3 linked regions of the Thermochromatium tepidum ATCC 43061 genome follow. The protein of the gene in region 3 binds, or shares a complex with, the protein of the main gene of each other region. Links are inferred from orthologs where the notes say so. Each region holds a gene or a part of one and is shown on either strand. Other genes may lie near its edges.

Region 1 (5,681 bases), 790 kb from region 3 along the record:
GGATCAAACACCTCAACCGTCTAGACTCGGTCCTGGCGCGTGCCGAGTGGAAGGATCCAGCCATCGCCGAGGGGCTCATGTTCGATGCCAACGGCGATCTGGTCGGCGGTACCATGACCAATGTCTTTTTGTGGGACGGTCGCTGTCTGATGACGCCGCCGGTCGATCGCAGTGGCATCGCCGGCACCGTGCGTGGTCTGACGCTGGAACTCGCGGCGCACCTGGGGATCGAGTGTCTGGTCATGCGCCTCGATCGGGCCGCGCTCGATCAGGCATGCGGGCTCTTTCTGACCAACTCGATCATCGGCGTCTGGCCGGTGCGCGCGTTGGAGGGACGCCGCTTCGATCTGGCGCTGCTGCCTTGGGACCTGCTCGATCGGCTGTATCAGGCCGCCTGTACGCCGGGGTGATCGGCCCAATGTCGAAACGTGTCCTCGTAGGGCTCATGCTCGTCGTCCTTGTGGCTGGCTTCTTGCTGGCCGGGGCCCTGTGGCGTGACTATCAGTGCTTTCTGTCGCAGACGATCCAGACCGACCAGGAGCGCGTTTTGTTCGATGTGCCACGCGGGACCTCCCTGCGCACCCTGGCAAGGCGTTTGCGCGAACAGGGTCTGATCGAACGTCCGATCTATTTCATCGCGATGGTCTATCTCCGGGGTGATCAGGGCCGGATCAAGGCCGGTGAGTATGCCTTCACGCGCGACATGACGCCGCCGCGCCTCCTGGAGTGGCTGACATCGGGTCGGGTGGTCGAATACAACCTCACCCTGGTCGAGGGCTGGACCTTCCGGCAGGCGCTGGCGGCGATCGACAGTCACGAGGTCTTTGCCGGTGGTCCCAGGCTCGCGGATCTCTCCGATGCCGAGATCATGGCCCGGCTCGGACGTCCTGAGGCGCATCCTGAGGGGCTGTTCTTCCCGGATACCTATCGCTTTACCCGTCAGACCAGTGCCCTGGACCTCCTCAGGCGCGCGCTCGCCCGGATGGAGACCATCCTGGCCGAGGAATGGGAACAGCGCGCGCCGAACCTGCCGATCACCACACCCTACGAAGCCCTGATCCTCGCCTCCATCATCGAGAAGGAGACCGCAATGGCGGACGAGCGCCCGCGGATCGCCGGCGTCTTTACCCGCCGTCTCCAGCGTGGAATGCGGCTTCAGACCGATCCGACCGTCATCTACGGCCTGGGCGAGCGCTATGACGGCAACATCCGCCGTGCCGACCTGCGCGAGGCGACACCCTACAACACCTATGTCATCCCTGGGCTGCCGCCGACGCCCATCGCCCTGGTCGGGCGCGAAGCGATCCACGCCGCACTCCACCCCGAAGAGGGCGAGGAGCTCTATTTCGTCGCCAGGGGCGATGGGCGTCATGTGTTCTCGCGCACGCTCGAAGAGCACAATCAGGCGGTGCGTCGCTATATCCTGAGCCGGAACGACGAATGAGACGCGGACGCTTCATCACGCTCGAGGGGATCGAGGGCGCGGGTAAATCGACCCAGATTGCGCCTCTGGCCGAGCTGTTGCGTGCGCGCGGTCTGGAGGTGCTCACCACCCGCGAACCGGGCGGCTCGCCCTTGGCCGAACGGTTGCGCACCCTGCTGCTCGACCCGGACCACCAGGGCATGCCCGCGACGACCGAGCTGCTGCTGCTGTTTGCCGCGCGTTCCGATCATCTCGAACGCCGCATCCGTCCGGCGCTCGAAGCCGGACGTTGGGTGCTCTGCGATCGCTTCACCGATTCGACCTACGCCTATCAGGGTGGTGGGCGCGGGATCGACCCAAACCGCATCGCGGTGCTCGAGGATTTGGTGCAGGACAGTCTGCGCCCGGATCTGACGCTGGTGTTCGACCTGCCACCGGAACTGGGGCTTGGGCGCGCCAAGTCGTGTCTTGGCCAAGGCGATCGGTTCGAGTCCGAGAGTCGGCGATTCTTCGCCGCGGCACGCGCGGTCTATCTCGAACGGGCAAGGGCCAATCCGAGGCGCTATCGGGTGATCGACGCCACGGCACCGCTCGCGGAGGTAAAACGCGCTGCCGCGGCTGAGCTGAACGCCTTCGTCGATGCACTGGAGTTTCGGTCATGAGTGCAACGCGCCGCGAATCCGCGCCATTGCACGTCGCTGGACCTTCGCCGCGAGCGTTCGAGCGTCCATTGCCCTGGACCGAGTCCATCTGGTCGCATCTGCACGCCGCGCGCGCATCCGGTCGACTGGCACAGGGGCTGCTGATCTTTGGGCCAAACGGCCTCGGCAAGCGTGTGCTGGCGCGTGCGTTGGCCCAATCGCTGTTATGCCCGACACCGAACGTCCAGGGCCTGGCCTGCGGTCGGTGTGCCGACTGTCGGCTGCTAGCCGCCGGCAGCCATCCTGATCTGATCGCAGTCGGCCCGGACCCGGAGAGCAAGTCGGGCGAGATCCCGATCGACGCGGTACGCCAGTTCGCCGAGCGCGAATCCCTGACCCCGAGCCGTGCCCCCTACAAGGTCGCCCTGATCGACCCGGCCGACCGGCTCAATCAGGCCGCCGCCAATGCCTTGCTCAAGACCCTAGAAGAACCGACCGAACACAGTCTGCTGTGTCTGATCGCGGAGCGGATCGGACGCCTGCCGGCGACCATCCGGAGTCGCTGTCTGCTGATCCAGGTGCCGATTCCGGACGAAGCGGCGGCCCTGAGCTGGCTCGCCTCACGCGAACCGCGCCCGGACTGGCCGCTGCGTCTGCGTCTGGCGCATGGCGCACCCTTGCGCGCCCTGGCCGACAGCGCCGACGACACCTGGATGGAACAGCGTGTCCAGTGTCTGCGTGACTTCTTAGAGATTGCGCGCGGACGCGCCGATCCGGTCGCGGTCGTTGGACGCTGGAACGAGATCGACACCGGGCGTATCCTCGATTGGCTCGCCGGCGTTATGGTGGATCTGCTTCGACTGGGCGTCTGCGCCACACCGCCCCGGCTCGATCATCCCGATCGACGAGACGAACTCTTGGCGCTGGCGCAAGGGCTCGACCTGGCGGCGGGGCATCGCTTCCTCAAGCGGATCCTGGAGGCACGCGCCCTGGGCGAGCGCAATCTCAATCAACAGTTGCTGCTGGAATCCCTCGCCATTGATTGGGCGCGGATCACCAGTCGGCATCATTAGGGAAACGCTGATTCAATCCCCTCTCCCTGCAAGCGGAGAGGGCAGGCTGAGGTGGTCATCAAATCATGTGCCTATTTTCCTCACCCCAACCCTCTCCCCGAGGGAGAGGGAGTTATTCAGTACTCCTTGGGAGGTCCGGAGGATCGAGTAGATGAGCACACCCAATCCAGCAGGCGGACTCGGCGGCCAACAACGTATCCTGAGCATCGCCATCAAGGACAAGGGCAACCTCTATGCCTCTTACATGCCCTTCATCAAGAATGGCGGACTCTTCATCCCCACCAACAAGAGCTATCAGCTCGGCGACGAGCTCTTTCTGCTGCTCCAGCTGATGGACGAGCCCGATCGCATCCCAGTCGCCGGGCGCGTGGTCTGGATCACCCCCGCCGGAGCCGAGGGCAACCGCACCGTCGGGATTGGGGTCCAATTCAACGATCAAGACAAGGGCGCCACTCGGCGCAAGATCGAGGAATATCTGGCCGGCGCCTTGGTCTCTGAACGCCCGACCTATACCCTCTAGTCTAGAACCGCTCCTTGACATCCTCCCCGGCTTGAAGGTCAGAGATTCCTACGGCGCTTGAGGCACGGCATTGCGCCGCCCCTTGAGTCGCTTCTCCGTGCGCCCCGATCCCGCCCTGAACGGCGGGGCTTGTCGCGCACTGGGTCGATCTCAGGGCGCTGGAACTGGCCCAAAGCGCCATCGAATGCGTTGGAAGAGAAGGCCAAGGCGGATGGCAGGGTCGATGAGGCGACCCTCACCACGCCGGCGACGCGGTTCACTGCATGCCTTAAGACCCAGCGCCGCCAACTCATGGCGTATCTGCGCGAGCCCTTGCCGGTCGATGGTTAAGACTTGTCCTGGACAGGGGAGGCCCGGCTTGGTCCCAGCCCTGGAGATTCGCACAGCCGCGCGACCTGATCGATCAAGCACCCGAGCGCCGCCGCGACGACCGGGCTCAGCTCGCCGTCGGCATAGCCGAAGTAGGATCCAGTCAGGGTGAGCAGATAGGCCTCAGGGGCGCGTCCATACAGGTGGCGACACCAGGCCAACAGACCAGACGGGTCTAGGGTGTGGACCAGCATGGAGTGTGGATCCGCGGCAGGGACCAGAAGCCGTATCTGCACCTGGCCCGGTTTGCCGCCGGTCGCCGCGTCGATAAAGATCGCCCGCTCGCAGTCGGCCAGTTCGGCGGCCAGCTCGATCGTCAGGGCATGGCACGCGATGGCCTCCACATCATTCGGCAGGCCGCGTTCGACCAGACGCTCGACCGCCAGCGGACCGATGACGTCATCGCCCCGGATCGGGTTGCCATAGCCAATGATGAGGGTCTTTCTCAAGGGTCTCGGCGTGCCAGCCGATCGATCACCTGGCCTGCCGCATCCCGCAGCTCGATTGCAAGCGGCATCTGACCGAAGGCATGTGAGGCGCAGGACAGACAGGGGTCGTAGCAGCGGATCACCGCCTCGACCCGATTGAGCATCCCCTCCTCAAGCCTGTTGCCATCGACATAGGTCGCCGCAACCTGGCGGATCGCCTGATTCATGGCCAGGTTGTTGTGCCCAGTGGCGATGATGAGATTGACCCAGGTGATGAGTCCGTCGTCGTCGATCCGGTAGTGATGGATGAGTGTCCCACGCGGCGCCTCGGCGACCCCAATCCCCTCGTAACGGTTGCTGCGGGCACGGGCACGTACCCGCGAATCCAGGATCATTGGATCCTTGAGCAGGCGCTCGATCATCTCCAGGCCGTAGATGATCTCAACCAGGCGCGCATAGTGATAGTGGAAGCTGCTGAGGACGGGGCCAGACTCCTGGAGCAGGTGGAACTCGGCCAGGGCGACATCGGCATAGGGCGTACCGCACGCCTGGACGTTGTTGAGCCGAGCCAGGGGTCCAACGCGATAGATCCCCTGCGGGTAGCCCTGGGGCTTGTAATAGGGGAACTTCATGTAGCTGAAGTCCTCGACCGCCTCGCCGATCAGGCGCCCATAGTCCTCGGGTGGTACCTGATCCTCCAGGATCCGCCCCTGGGCGTCCTTGATGCGCAACACGCCGTCATAGTGCTCGAGCTGGCCCTGGGGGGTGACCAGGCTCAAAAACAGCGTCGGCTGATTGCCAAAGTGCTCAGACTCATCCTTAAACCTGGGGACCAGCGTCTTGTAGAAGGCATAGGTACGCTGGGCGATCTCCAGCCCCTCGGGCAGCAGCCTGAGCATGGCCTCGCGCTTCTCGGCGGTGAGCGCCTCGGACACCCCGCCCGGTACGACCCAGGCCGGATGGATCTTCTTGCCACCCAGGGTCTCGATCAGGGTCTGGCCAATCTGACGCAGCCGGATGCCATCGCGCGCCAGCTCGGGGTTCTGATGCATGACGCCGAAGAGGTTGCGGGTGGCCGGGTCTGCATCCCAGCCGAGCAAGAGATCCGGCGAAGACAGATGGAAGAACGACAGGGCATGTGACTGGACGAGCTGGGCCAGGTTCAGGATCCGGCGCAGCTTGGCGGCGGTCGGCGGGATCTCGACCGCCAGCAGATGGTCGCAGGCC
Region 2 (2,911 bases), 140 kb from region 3 along the record:
GGATTGGCGCAAAGCGCGCAGACCTCGTGTTCGGTCAGGGTGCGACAGCGCGCGCAGCGCCGGATCGCGACCATCGCCTCGGCCATCACCCGCGCCAGACGTGCGCCGCCTTCACGGTCGCGCTCCAACAAATAGAAGGCGATGCGTCGCGCCGACCTCGGACCAATACCCGGCAGACAGCGCAGGGCCTCGATCAGCTGGTTCAGGAGCGAATGCTCATCCACATGTTCAAGACCAGGGCAGCTTCATGCCCGGCGGCAGCGGCATGCCAGCGGTCAGCTCGGCCATGGTCTCCTTGGCCTTCTCGGCGATACGCTGGCTAGCGGCATTGATAGCAGCCGTGATCAGGTCTTCGAGCATCTCCTTGTCTTCACCCATGAGCGAGGGATCGATCTCAACGCGCTTGGCCTGATGCTGGCCGTTCATGGTGACCTTGACTAGGCCGCCTCCGGCCTCGCCGGTGGTCTCTTCCTGTGCCAGACGCGCCTGCGCCTGCTGCATGTCTTCCTGCATCTTTTGCGCCTGCTTGAGCAGGCCACCCAGTGCCTTCATGTGTTCACCTCAAATAGGGTTGTGACAAGGCGCCCGGCGGCTCCGGACGCTGGGATTCGAGCGATCGTCTCCAGTGGAGACCATCATGCCTAAAACTTGTCTCGCGCCTCTGTCCAGGCGCGAGACGGAAAGCCGGGTATCAATCGTCGGGCTGGATACTGCCCGACGTCCAGTCCGCCTCGAAGGTATCGCGTATCGATTGGGCGACCGGATCGATATACATCTGTGCAACCGCCGCTTGTCGGCGTTCTTCGGCCTCGCGCGCACGCCGCTGTGCTAGGGTCTCCTGCTCGGGATGGGCGACCTTGATCTCTAGTTCGAGCGAGCGTCCGAGTGCCTGTTCGAGCGCGTCCTTCAGACGTGACAGGGCGCTCGGCACACGCAGACGCTCGGCGGACGGATCGAGCTGGAGACTGAGCCGCCCATCTTGATAGTCGCGAAAGGCGCAGTTGTGAGCGAGCTGGTCGGCGATGCCGCCAACCGATAGCCGTGCCACGAGCCGCTGCCAGTCGTCCGTGTTTTCGAGTGTCTGCGAGCCGGACGCTGTCTGCGGCGTTGCATCGCACGACTGAAGCCAAAGGGGTCGCGCAGACTGGGTATCCGCCGATGGTCGGGCGACCGACGTACTGTCTGTATCCGGAAAAGACGCCTCGGTGGGTCTCGCGCCTGGATCCCCCGGGCGGAAGGCGAGCGCGCGCAACAGCACCATCTCCAGCCCGCTGCGCGGATCGGGTGCCAGCGGTAGATCAGTCTGGCCAGTGAGCGCCACCTGATAGAAGAGCTGAACATCCTCGGGTGTCAACCGCTCGGCGAGCGCCAACAGACGCGAACGATCAGGGTCGTCTTCGCCCAGGGTCTTGGGCACCTGCTGGATCAGCGCCAGCCGGTGCAGGAGCCCGATCAGCTCACGCAGCAGCTCGGCAAAATCGGGCGTCATGGACGCCACGCGCTCGACGGCATCCAGCGCGGCGGCACCATCACCCTCGGCCAGGGCGTCGAGGATGTCGAGCGCCAGATCGCCGCTGAGGGTGCCAAGCATGGCGCGCGTCTCGGACTCGACGACCCGCCCACCACCGAAGGCGATGGCCTGATCGAGCAGACTGAGCGCGTCGCGCAGACTGCCGTCGGCCGCGCGCGCAAGCAGGGGCAGGGCGGTGGACTCGAACTCCAGCCCTTCCTGTTCCAGCACATAGCGCAACCGGTCGATGATCTCGCCCGGCAACAGCCGACGCAGATTGAGCTGAAGACAGCGCGAAAGCACCGTGACTGGGATCTTCTGCGGGTCGGTGGTCGCGAGTAGAAACTTCACATGGGGCGGCGGCTCCTCAAGCGTCTTGAGCAGCGCATTGAAGCTATGCCCCGAGAACATGTGCACCTCGTCGATGAGGTACACCTTGAAGCGCGCCCGCACCGGGGCATAGGGGACGTTTTCGAGCAATTCGCGGGTCTGCTCGACCTTGGTGCGCGAGGCGGCGTCGACCTCGAGTAGATCGACGAAGCGTCCGGTATCGATCTCACGACAGGCCGAACAAAGCCCGCAGGGCTTGGAGCCGACGCCCTGTTCGCAGTTGAGCGCCTTGGATAGGATGCGCGCGAGCGTGGTCTTACCGACACCGCGGGTCCCAGTGAACAGATAGGCGTGATGGAGCTGATTACGGTCGAGCGCATTGGAGAGCGCGCGCACGACATGCTGCTGCCCGACTATATCGTCGAACGAACGGGGACGCCATTTGCGGGCAAGCGCTTGATAGGACATGGCGCGATTATATCAGTCCGGATCTGGACGGCATGAGGAATCGCGGGGTAAACAAAGGCTTAGGCGGCGACCCGCGCCAGCCGCACCCCGGCACACGTTGCCACCGCTGCGGCTGCTCCCTTCCGGGCCTGACCGGGTTCACGGTTTCACGTTGCGAAGGGACCGACGCGGGTCACCATGATGACTAGATTGGCGTCTTGCGCCAAAGCGAAGGCGAAGCTTAGCAGAGAGCTGAGTGGAACACAAACGATCCGTGGCGGATCCGCCTGCGGGTCTCTCGGGTTGGGAGGCCAAAGAGGATCACTGCAACAGTTCAAGCCAGGACGTGTGCCAAGGCGTCGTGATCGAAATCGCTGGTGACGACGGCTTCACCGAGCCGCTTGAGCAGCACCAGACGCAAATGACCGGCGAGCACCTTCTTATCGACGGCCATGAGCTCAAGCATGCGCTCGGGCGCCAGTTGTGGCGGACGCCTGGTCGGCAGTCCGGCTCCAGCAATCAGACGGTGAGTGCGCTCGACCTCGCTCTCGGTCAGCCAACCGAGACGCGCCGAGAGCGCAGCGGCCAGACAGATACCCGCACCAACCGCCTCGCCGTGCAACC
Region 3 (5,443 bases):
GGTCGATGGCGCGGCGGGCACATTTCTTGGAGATGGCCAAGCCTAGCCGGGGCCGGTCGAGTCCATTGGATCGATAGAGCACAACAAAACCACCGAGGACTACGCGACGCGGCTCGACGAAGACACGACGGAATTGACCGGCACTCGTTAGCCGCCGCTCGCGCCCGAAGCCCTGGCCAGGGTCGCTGCTTTGCGCGTTGGCGCTCAGGGGATGAGGTGCGCACGGCCCTTGGCACGCCGCGCACTCAGAACCTTGCGGCCATTGCGGGTGGCGCTACGGGCACGGAAACCATGGGCGCGAGCACGCTTGAGGCGGCTGGGCTGAAAGGTGCGCTTCATGTTAACGATACTCCAGAGAAATCTGTGGTGGGACGCAGGGGTCTGATGACCCAGCTAAAAAAGACGTGGAAGCCTAGGTAATTTTTTGCCAGAAGTCAATCAAAAGACGTGCCCAATCGGTTCGGGCTGTGGATAAGTCGACGCAAGGGCGCTAGACTTGGCCGGTGGTTCAGGCCAGGAGGCCACGTCCGGCTGCTGTGCGCACCGGCTTCATCATCAAATCCACTCCTTATGCAATCATCCGGGTGGCGCCATCGCGCGCGCTGCCGTATCCAAACCGAGACGACGCATGTCGGGAAACGACTTAGCCCTATGGGAGCACTGCATCAATCAATTGAAGGCCGAGTTGACATCCGCCGAGTTCAACACCTGGATCCTGCCCCTGCAAGCGCGCGTGGATGGCTCATTGCTCAGGTTGTTAGCGCCGAATCGGTTCGTGCTCGACTGGATCCGCAAGCATTATGCCGATCGTCTGCGCGAACTCTGTACGCGCCACAGTCAAGGCGAGGTCTCTGAACTTTATTTCGAGGTTGGCGAGTTTGGTGCAGAGAAAGGACAGGGTGCCCGCTCGAAGTCCAGTGTGATCGGCTCGGATCTGGCCGATCGGCGCGCGACGGCCAATCTGAACGCCGACTTCAATTTTGAGACCTTCGTCGAGGGCAAGTCCAACCAGTTGGCACGCGCGGCTTCGATCCAAATCGCGCGTAACCCGGGCGGAACCTACAATCCGCTGTTCATCTATGGTGGGGTCGGGCTGGGCAAGACGCATCTGATGCACGCGGTCGGCAATGGCATCCTCACCTCCAATCCAAGTGCGCGAGTCGTCTATCTGCACTCCGAGCGTTTCGTCGCCGAGATGATCAAGGCCCTGCAGCACAACCGCATCGAGGAGTTCAAGAAGACCTATCGCTCGGTCAACGCGCTCCTGATCGACGATGTACAGTTCTTCGCCGGCAAGGAACGCTCACAAGAGGAATTCTTTCATACCTTTAATGCGCTCCTGGAGTCACGCCAACAGATCGTGCTGTCTAGTGACCGTTTTCCCAAGGAGGTGACTGGACTGGAGGAGCGTCTGCGCTCGCGTTTCGGCTGGGGTTTGACGGTGGCCATAGATCCGCCCGACCTGGAGACCAGAGTGGCCATCTTGCACTGTAAGGCCAGTCAGCTCGGCGTCGAACTGCCTGAGGACGTGGCCTTTTTCGTCGGGCGGTGTATCCGTTCCAACATCCGCGAACTCGAGGGGGCGCTCAGACGTCTGGTGGCTAATGCCCACTTCACCGGCAAACCCATTACCTTGGAGTTTGCGAAGCAGGCGCTGCGTGATGTGCTCATCGCTCAGGACAGGCAGGTCAGTCTGGAGAACATTCAGCGCACGGTCGCCGACTACTACAAGTTGCGCACCTCCGATCTGCTCTCAACCAAGCGTAGTCGCTCGCTGGCACGTCCGCGCCAAATGGCCATGGCGCTCGCCAAGGAGCTCACCAAGCATAGTCTGCCCGAGATCGGTCAGGCATTCGGAGGCCGCGATCACACTACGGTTCTGCATGCCACCCGCAAGATCAAGAGCCTGCGTGAAAGCGATGCGACGATCGAGGAAGACTACCGCAGCCTATTAAGAATGCTGACGTTGTAGAACACTCCAGCCAACCAAATCCGATGCACCCCCATCCCTCTGAGTCGATGACTAGCTTACCAAGCCAGCGCTAGTCATCTCGGCGAGAATCATGGAGCCCCTGATGGAATTCATTGTCAACCGAGAAACCGTCCTGCCTGCGCTCAATAAGGTGACCGGCGTCGTTGATCGGCGCCAGACCCTGCCGATCCTAGGTCATTTGCTCGTCGTGGCCCGCGACGGGCGCGTCAGCCTCACAGGGACAGATTTGGAGGTCGAGGTCAAGACCAGCTTCGAGGCCGAGATCTTGCAAGAGGGCGAGACCACGATCCCAGCCCGCAAGCTGTTCGACATCTGTCGCCAGCTGAGCGAGGGCGCCGAGATCCGGTTTCGCCTCAGGGATGAGCGCTGTGTCATCACCGCAGGGCGCGGACGCTTTACGCTTGGACAGCTACCGGCGACCGACTTCCCGATCATGGATCTCCCGGCAGACGGTTTCGACTTTCAGATCCAGGAAGGCCAGCTCAAGCACGTGCTCGACAAGACGGCCTTTGCCATGGCGCAACAGGATGTCCGTTACTATCTGAATGGTCTGCTGCTGGAACTAAAGGCAGACGCCCTGATCGCGGTGGCGACGGATGGACACCGGCTGGCCAAGTTCGTTACGCCGCTCGATCTGGCGCTGGACACTGAGCGTCAGGGGATCGTGCCCAGCAAGACCGTGATGGAGCTTAAGCGTCAGCTGGGCGGATCGGATGCCCCGGTCGCACTCCGTCTCAGCGAGCGCAGTCTGCGCGTGGTGGTCGGCACCATGACCCTGACCTCCAAACTCATCGATGGTCGCTACCCTGACTATGAGCGCGTGATTCCAGGCCGTGATGGGGGTATGGCCATCGTCGAGAAGGATGCCTTAAGACGCGCGCTCTCACGCGTCTCGATCTTCTCGAACGAAAAATATCGCGCCGTGCGTCTGGACTTCGAACCAGGCAGGCTCAAACTGCTGGCGCACAATCCCGAGCAGGAAGAGGCCGAGGAAGAGATCGAGCTCGATTACGCGGGCGAGCCAATCTCGATTGGTTTCAATGTCGCCTATCTCATGGACGTGCTTGGCGCCATCGATGCGCCAGCGGTCAGCCTCTATTTTCAGGATGCCAACAGTAGCTCGCTCTGGCGCGGCGCAGACAGCGAGAGCGAGACCTTTGTCGTCATGCCGATGCGACTGTGATCCGCATACATGCACGGACGCGAATATCCTGATCCAGTCGATCTGAAGTCAGGTTCCGACATGGAACACTTCAACATCGTTGCAGAGTCGCCCAGTCCAGCGTTTCAGGGGTCAGGCCCGATGTTTCACGTGGAACATTCGGGCCTGACCCCTGACCCTGGTCTGCGCTCACTTCGGATCAAGTCGCTACGCAACATCCGACAGCTCGATCTCGCCATCGATACGCGGACACTGCTGCTGACAGGGGCCAATGGTGCCGGCAAGACCAGTGTCCTGGAAGCCATCTATCTACTGGCGCGCGGGCGGACCTTCCGTGGAACCAAGTCCGGGCCGCTTACTACTCAAGGCGAGCCATATACCCGTGTTGAGGGTGTCTATCAGGCGTCTGGCTATGACAGGATTCGCCTCCGCTATGTCAAGGAAGGCGCCACGGCTGCACGTGACATCCATCCGCCGCTATGGATGGAGACCGGGGACGCCGATTGGCGTTCACCCTTGCAGGTCAAGCTGATCGGCGAAAACGCGCAGATCCTGCTCGAGGGCGACCCAAGTCTGAGACGTCGTTTCCTGGACTGGAATGTGTTCCACGTGGAACACCGTTTCGCTCAGATCCACAGGGATTTCACGCGCGTCTTGATGCAGCGCAATGCGGCCATTCGGTCTGGTGGCGGCCAACAGGGGCTCTGGGATCGCAGTTTCATCGCACTGGCCGAATCCATAGATCGCCGACGTGCCGCATTCCATGCCGAATGGCGTGCGTACTTTCGGGCGCTGTGTGATGACTATCCGTTTTTGCAAGGGGCCGATCTGCGCTATCGACGCGGTTGGCCAGATGGCTGGGAGCTCGGCGAGACCCTAGCATCACTGGCCGATCAGGAGTTGGCGCGCGGCTATACCCTGGCCGGTCCGTCACGTGCCGACTTTTGTGTCGACTGGGGGGAGGGTAGACGCGGCTTTTCGCGCGGACAGGCCAAGATTGTGGTCGCGCTACTGCAGCTCGCGGCTGAACGTGTCCATCGTGCGCATGGGCGTGAGCCGGTCATCTGGCTGCTCGATGACCTCGAAGCCGAGCTGGACCGCACCATGGCTGAGCGCTTGTGGAGCGCCTTTGGTTCCACGGGCAATCAGGTCATCGCCACGCGCGTGGCGAACGATGGCGATCCTGGAATCTTTGGTGGTACGGAGTCGCTGACGATGTTCCACGTGGAACATTCCGGCTGAGACGACTTGAGTCCGGAAACACGCCTGGCTTTGCGATCTGACGACGTTCCACGTGGAACATTTTCAGTGAAACCTCGAGTCAAGAACGCTCAACCCACCCGGATCCGGTCTCCATAGCCGGTCATTTCCAGATAGCCGCGCCCGATCTCGCGTTCGTCCTCGAACCCACGTACCGCGCCCTCCCAATAAATGGTTCCCGTCGAGCGACGGCTGTCGAGTTCCTGGTCGTCCATCAGCGGCTGGAGGCGGTAGCGACGCTCACCGATACCCAGATCCCATTCGATCGGGTATTCGATCCCAGTGCGTGGCGACCGCCAGCGCCGCCGCGGGAACCAGGTGACCTGCTTAGGTCCGAGCGACTGGGTTCGACCATCGCTCAAGCGTCGGGTAGCGCTCGCCCAGAGCGCCGTGCCGTCGGGACGGCGCATCCGAAAGGCCATGAGGGCGTCACCATCGTCCAGGTTCAGACCGACCCAGTCCCAACCCTCGGCCTCTTCGGGGCTGTAGGCACTCGACCATTCATGATCCATCCAGGCGCGCCCGCTGACCGTCCGACGCTGACCCTCCAACGTCACCTGGCCATCGACCCGCAACTGAGGCCGGCTGTAGTAATAGCTGGAATGCAGCGGGTCCGGCGCCTTGCGACTAAAGCCCTGGTCGCCGTTGAGCATGGGGGGTCCAGTGAAGACGAGTCTGAGGTCATAGTCAAAGTCCTCGGCGTTCACGCGGGCAGCATAGTGGTCCTCCATCTGCTCGAACGACCAGTCATGGATCCAGACGTGCGCCCGATCCGTGCTGTATCCGGCGCGCTCGAAGCCTGTACGGGCGGCACGCTGAGCGTGACGCAAGCGACCCAATCGCGGATCGGCGATGGCGGCATGCGCCAGCAGCAGCTGGCGTGGGGCAAAGGCGCTCGGGTTGTCCTCACCGATGCCAGTGCGCACGCGAAAGAAGGTGATCTGAAAGCCGAACGGATCGCCGTCCGCCTCGATCCAACCGGTCACATACCACCATTCGGTGCGAAATCCCGGGTGGCCTCCCTCGTC

The links.
Region 1: the proteins of dnaN (region 3) and holB are in contact, whole or in part, in a cryo-EM structure (PDB 8GIZ), measured with the Escherichia coli proteins. The link is inferred for Thermochromatium tepidum ATCC 43061 from one-to-one orthologs.
Region 2: the proteins of dnaN (region 3) and dnaX are in contact, whole or in part, in a cryo-EM structure (PDB 8GIZ), measured with the Escherichia coli proteins. The link is inferred for Thermochromatium tepidum ATCC 43061 from one-to-one orthologs.

The regions. Positions count from the first base shown.
Region 1 is NZ_CP039268.1:1,965,866-1,971,546, reverse strand. The notes cover bases 1,110-4,109. They hold holB (DNA polymerase III subunit delta'), read left to right. Parts: upstream 1,110-2,081; coding sequence 2,082-3,137; downstream 3,138-4,109. Other genes in these bases: E6P07_RS09000 (hydrogenase maturation protease), read right to left, coding at 3,984-4,109; E6P07_RS09005 (PilZ domain-containing protein), read left to right, coding at 3,289-3,657; tmk (dTMP kinase), read left to right, coding at 1,441-2,085; mltG (endolytic transglycosylase MltG), read left to right, coding at 1,110-1,444. Also shown: pabC (aminodeoxychorismate lyase), read left to right, coding at 1-410; more of mltG, read left to right, coding at 419-1,109; more of E6P07_RS09000, read right to left, coding at 4,110-4,475; E6P07_RS08995 (Ni/Fe hydrogenase subunit alpha), read right to left, coding at 4,472-5,681. UniProt on the Escherichia coli protein: Part of the beta sliding clamp loading complex, which hydrolyzes ATP to load the beta clamp onto primed DNA to form the DNA replication pre-initiation complex.
Region 2 is NZ_CP039268.1:2,618,629-2,621,539, reverse strand. It holds dnaX (DNA polymerase III subunit gamma/tau), read right to left. Parts: upstream 2,309-2,911; coding sequence 692-2,308; downstream 1-691. Other genes in the region: aroB (3-dehydroquinate synthase), read right to left, coding at 2,622-2,911; E6P07_RS12160 (YbaB/EbfC family nucleoid-associated protein), read right to left, coding at 229-552; recR (recombination mediator RecR), read right to left, coding at 1-224. UniProt on the Escherichia coli protein: Part of the beta sliding clamp loading complex, which hydrolyzes ATP to load the beta clamp onto primed DNA to form the DNA replication pre-initiation complex.
Region 3 is NZ_CP039268.1:2,759,675-2,765,117, forward strand. What follows is about bases 1,364-4,125. They hold dnaN (DNA polymerase III subunit beta), read left to right. Parts: upstream 1,364-2,075; coding sequence 2,076-3,176; downstream 3,177-4,125. Other genes in these bases: dnaA (chromosomal replication initiator protein DnaA), read left to right, coding at 1,364-1,972; recF (DNA replication/repair protein RecF), read left to right, coding at 3,306-4,125. In the rest of the region: rnpA (ribonuclease P protein component), read right to left, coding at 1-208; rpmH (50S ribosomal protein L34), read right to left, coding at 205-339; more of dnaA, read left to right, coding at 629-1,363; more of recF, read left to right, coding at 4,126-4,397; E6P07_RS12760 (lipocalin-like domain-containing protein), read right to left, coding at 4,487-5,443. UniProt on the Escherichia coli protein: Confers DNA tethering and processivity to DNA polymerases and other proteins. Acts as a clamp, forming a ring around DNA (a reaction catalyzed by the clamp-loading complex) which diffuses in an ATP-independent manner freely and bidirectionally along dsDNA.